One region of the Variovorax sp. RTB1 genome, then DNA from elsewhere that is predicted to be linked to it. Evidence: predicted binding sites of a transcription regulator. Region 1 holds the regulator's gene; the other holds the start of a gene.
The links. The regulator FNR, encoded in region 1, switches genes on or off when oxygen is low (the NO sensors DNR and NnrR bind a similar motif). The targets are predictions, from matches to a motif close to TTGATNNNNATCAA.

Region 2: QN397_RS22475 (hemerythrin domain-containing protein) is a predicted target of FNR. The motif match lies at 820-833, and genes of this name have one in related genera.

Annotation. Positions count from the first base shown of each region.
Region 1 covers NZ_JASJXG010000027.1:60,246-62,442, reverse strand. The annotation lists gene ccoG (cytochrome c oxidase accessory protein CcoG) at 1-639, shown strand, start outside; gene QN397_RS16860 (FixH family protein) at 658-960, shown strand; gene fnr (fumarate/nitrate reduction transcriptional regulator Fnr) at 965-1,678, opposite strand; gene QN397_RS16850 (sulfite exporter TauE/SafE family protein) at 1,909-2,197, shown strand, end outside.
Region 2 covers NZ_JASJXG010000050.1:28,269-30,465, forward strand. The annotation lists gene lon (endopeptidase La) at 1-464, shown strand, start outside; tRNA gene QN397_RS22465 (tRNA-Gly) at 516-591, shown strand; tRNA gene QN397_RS22470 (tRNA-Cys) at 658-731, shown strand; gene QN397_RS22475 (hemerythrin domain-containing protein) at 888-1,343, shown strand; gene QN397_RS22480 (TraR/DksA C4-type zinc finger protein) at 1,371-1,748, opposite strand; partial or broken gene QN397_RS22485 (GNAT family N-acetyltransferase) at 1,814-2,197, opposite strand, start outside.

The DNA.
Region 1 (2,197 bases):
CAGGGCCTGGGCGACTGCATCGATTGCGGCCTGTGCGTGCAGGTGTGCCCGACCGGTATCGACATCCGCGAGGGTCTGCAGTACGAGTGCATAGGCTGCGGCCTGTGCGTCGACGCCTGCAACACGGTGATGGACCGTATGGCGCAGCCGCACGGGTTGATCCGCTACGCCACGCAAAACGGGCTGGCCGGTGGCTGGAGCGCGGTGCAGGTGCTGCGGCGTGTTTTTCGCCCGCGCGTGCTGATCTATGGCGCCGTGCTGTTGGCCTTGGGCGTTGGCTTGCTCGCGAGCCTGGTGGTGCGCGTGCCGCTCAAGGTCGACGTGGTGCGCGACCGTACCTCGCTTGCACGTATCGCCGATGGCGGCAGGCTCGAGAACGTCTATCGGCTGCAGATCATGAACGCGACCGAGCGCTCTCAGCGTTACCGCATCGATGCCAGCGGACTGAAGGGTCTTGCCGTGGCGACGCCCAGCCAGGCGGTCGATGTCGGGCCGGCCGAGTCGCGCTGGGTGGCGGTGCGGCTGCAAGTGCCTGCAGAAGATGCACCACCCGGATCGCACACCGTTTTCTTCAACGTGCGGTCCGCCGACGGTGCGTCGCAGGTCTCTGAAAAGGCCGTGTTCCTCATTCCCCGATAACCGACTGGAGACTTGAAAATGAGCGCGCTTCCCCCTGCTTCCAAAGGTTCCGGACCGTGGTGGAAATTCCCGCTGGTCTGGCTCGTGCTGGGCCTGCCCGCCGTGGTGGTGGTCGGCAGCCTGACGTCGGCCTGGATCGCGATCAGCACGGCAGACCCGGTGGTCGAAGAAAACTACTACCAGAAGGGCCTGGAGATCAATCGGACGCTGGCGGGCAAGTCGGCTGGGCCGGTGGCCGACAAGGCGCTGGTGCCGGCCGAAAAGGGCCGCAACCACACCACGACGCCGGTGCAGGACATGCCGTCGCCGCCGCCGCGCTAGCGCCTCACACCGTCGGGTTGATCATCCTGCGCAAAGCATCGGCGTCGAGGATCCGAACATGCCGCATGTCGACTTCGACGATGCGGTCGTCCACGAACTTGGACAAGGTGCGGCTGACTGTCTCCAGCTTGAGCCCGAGGTAACTGCCGATTTCTTCGCGCGTCATGCGCAGCATCAGCTCGGACTTCGAGAAGCCGCGCGCATGCAGGCGTTCCACGAGGTTGAGCAGAAAGGCGGCCAACCGCTCGTCGGCACGCATGCTGCCCAGCAGCAGCATCACGCCGTGCTCGCGCACGATCTCGCGGCTCATGATCTGGTGCACATGGCGCTGCAGTGAAGTGACCTCGCGCGACAGCTCCTCGATGCGGTCGAACGGCATCACGCAGACCTCGGCGTCTTCGAGTGCCACCGCGTCGCAGGTGTGATGGTCGTTCACGATGCCATCGAGTCCGATGATCTCGCCGGCCATCTGGAAGCCCGTGACCTGATCGCGACCGTCTTCCGATGCCACCCGTGTCTTGAACACGCCAGTCCGAATCGCATAGAGCGAGGTGAACCGCTCGCCATTGCGAAAGAGGGTTTCGCGGCGCTTCACCTTGCGACGCGTCGCCACCAGGTCGTCGATGCGCGCAAGCTCTTCCGGGTTGAGGCCGACCGGCATGCACAGTTCGCGCAGGTTGCAGTTGGAGCATGCGACTTTGATGGTTTGAGGTGTCATGGCGGCTGTCTCTTTGCGACTGTCTCTTTGCGGCAGGTGGTGCGGTGAAATTTGCAGCGTGACAAAGCAAGCGAAAGCGCCGCGCTGCTCCGCTCGATTCTCCGTTCGGCTTTTGTGTCCGCGTTGATGCAGATCAAGTGGCGTTCGAATGATCGAACGCAAAGTCGCAGCACCATGAACCGCTGTCGCCGACCATCGCTGCTCACGCTCTTTCGGCGGCGCTATTGATCATGCAAACCGCACTGGCCGCATCCGCGCTGTTGATGGGACTGGCGGGTGGTCCGCATTGCGTGGCCATGTGCGGTGCGGCGTGCGCGGGTGTCGTGCGTGGGGTGGGAGTTCGACCCGGCCATGGCGTCATCGCGATCACGCCCGCTGCTTTGCCGATGGCGCCGTTGCTGCTCCAAGCTGGCCGGATGGCGGGCTATGCGGCAGCAGGCGCACTGGCCGCTGCCACCGTGCAAAGCCTGACATGGGCCAGCGTGAATGTCTCCGCGCTTCGCGGCCTTTGGATGCTGT
Region 2 (2,197 bases), on a different contig from region 1:
TCGAGAAGCGCGACATCCACATCCACGTGCCCGATGGCGCGACGCCGAAGGACGGCCCGAGCGCCGGCGCCGCGATGACGACGGCTTTCGTATCGGCGTTGACGGGCATTCCGGTGCGTGGCGATGTCGCGATGACCGGCGAGATCACCTTGCGCGGCGAAGTGACTGCCATCGGCGGCTTGAAGGAAAAGTTGCTTGCTGCCTTGCGTGGCGGCATCAAGACGGTGCTCATCCCGGAAGAAAACGCCAAGGACTTGCAGGACATCCCCGAGAACGTGAAGAACGGGCTCGAGATCGTGCCGGTGAAGTGGATCGACAAGGTGCTCGAGATCGCTCTCGAGAGGATGCCGACGCCGCTGTCCGATGAAGAAGTCGCTGCCTCTGCCGCAGCGGTCGCCGAGTTGGCTAAGCAGCGTTCTGCGCAGCCGGCTGCAGCGCCCACGGAAGGCTCGATCAAACATTGATCGAGCCTTGCCAGAGAGCCAAAAGTTGTTGTATAATCTGAGGCTCGAAACGCGGGATTAGCTCAGTTGGTAGAGCGCAACCTTGCCAAGGTTGAGGTCGAGAGTTCGAGTCTCTTATCCCGCTCCAAGTTTTGAAAAAGGGAAGCTACATGCTTCCCTTTTTTTCGCAGGTTGTTTTCGAACAGTTCTTTTTGGCGCGATAGCAAAGCGGTTATGCAACGGATTGCAAATCCGTGTAGCCCGGTTCGACTCCGGGTCGCGCCTCCAAAAAAACGCTGATGCAGCGAATCAAAGCCCGGAGCCTTCCGGGCTTTTCTTTTTTCGCGCTTTTTCTTTGGCGTCGCTACGACCCATGTTGTCCCAGGTCAAAACCCCTGCGGCGAGGCATGCATAGCCTTGACGGTTTCATTCAAAGGAAACCGAATGGCTGCCTTGAACTGGTCGGATTCGCTTGTGCTGGGCCTGCCTTTTATGGACCGTGAACACCAGGCGTTCGTGTACCTGATCGAGCGCGTGGACGTGGCCGACGATGCGCAGCTTGCATTGGCGTGGAGCGATCTCGTGGCCTGTACGACCAACCATTTCGCGCGTGAAGATCTCTGGATGCAATCCAGCGGTTTTGCTTCGAGGAAAGATCACATCGTGCAGCATCGCGTTGTGCTGGAAGTCATGCGCGAAGGTCTAGTCCATGCACGCGAAAGACGGTTCCTGCAAGTGCGCGAGATGACGCGACAGCTCAGGAGTTGGTACGTCAAACACGTGCAGACGATGGACGCGGCTCTGGCGCTTCATTTGCGTGGCAGGCGCTTCGATCCGGCGACTTCAGCGACTTCACCGGCTTGCGCAGCTTTCACCGTACTGGAACCGACAGGCCACTGAACGCCAGTCGGTGTCGATGCGTGCGGCCTAGCGCGCGATTGTGGAGAGCGTGGATTGGCAGACGACGCATCGAACAGCGGCCGGCTGGATCAGAAGTCGCTCACGCGCAATAACCTGTTCGCAATCCACGCAAAGGGCATATCGGCCGATCGAGATTCGCTGCAGTGCGTGCTCGATGTCGGCCAGCGTCGGACGTCGGACCTTGACCGCCGCGCAGGCAGCGGTTTTCGCATCGTCGGCATGCGCCGCGTCGTTTTCGTGGTCCAGCAGCGCAGCCAGCTTCCTGCGGTCGTGCGCGACGGCCCATCGTCGAAGAATGTCCAGGCGTTCGACGAAGGCCCGCATGTCTTCAGGACTCATATGGCTCATGGTGACTCCGTCTTTTGGCGTGCCCGCAAAAGGCACCGGCGCAGTATCACCAGACGGCCATGGCATCTGCTTGATCCAAATCAAGCGGCGCGGCGTCGCCGCTACAGCGTGAGTGTCACCAATCGAAAACCTGGATCATCGGCAAACCGCTTGACCGCGAAGCCGAGCCTCTTGATCAGCTTCAGCATCTCCGCGTTCTCCGCCAGCACCAGCCCTTCAATCTCTGCGAGCCCCTTGTCTCGCGCCGCATCGATGATGCTTTCCATCAACCGTGAACCGAGTCCCTTGCCGCTGAAGTCGTCGGCCACCACCAGCGAGAACTCGCAGCTCGTCTGATCCGGGTTGGTGATGTAGCGCGACACGCCGACGATGCGTTCAGTTTCGGTCGCCAGGCCGGCGGTATCGACCGTGCGTTCGCGGATCACGGCCACCAGCGCCATCTCGCGGTCGTAATCGATCAGCGTGAAGCGCGACAGCATCGACGC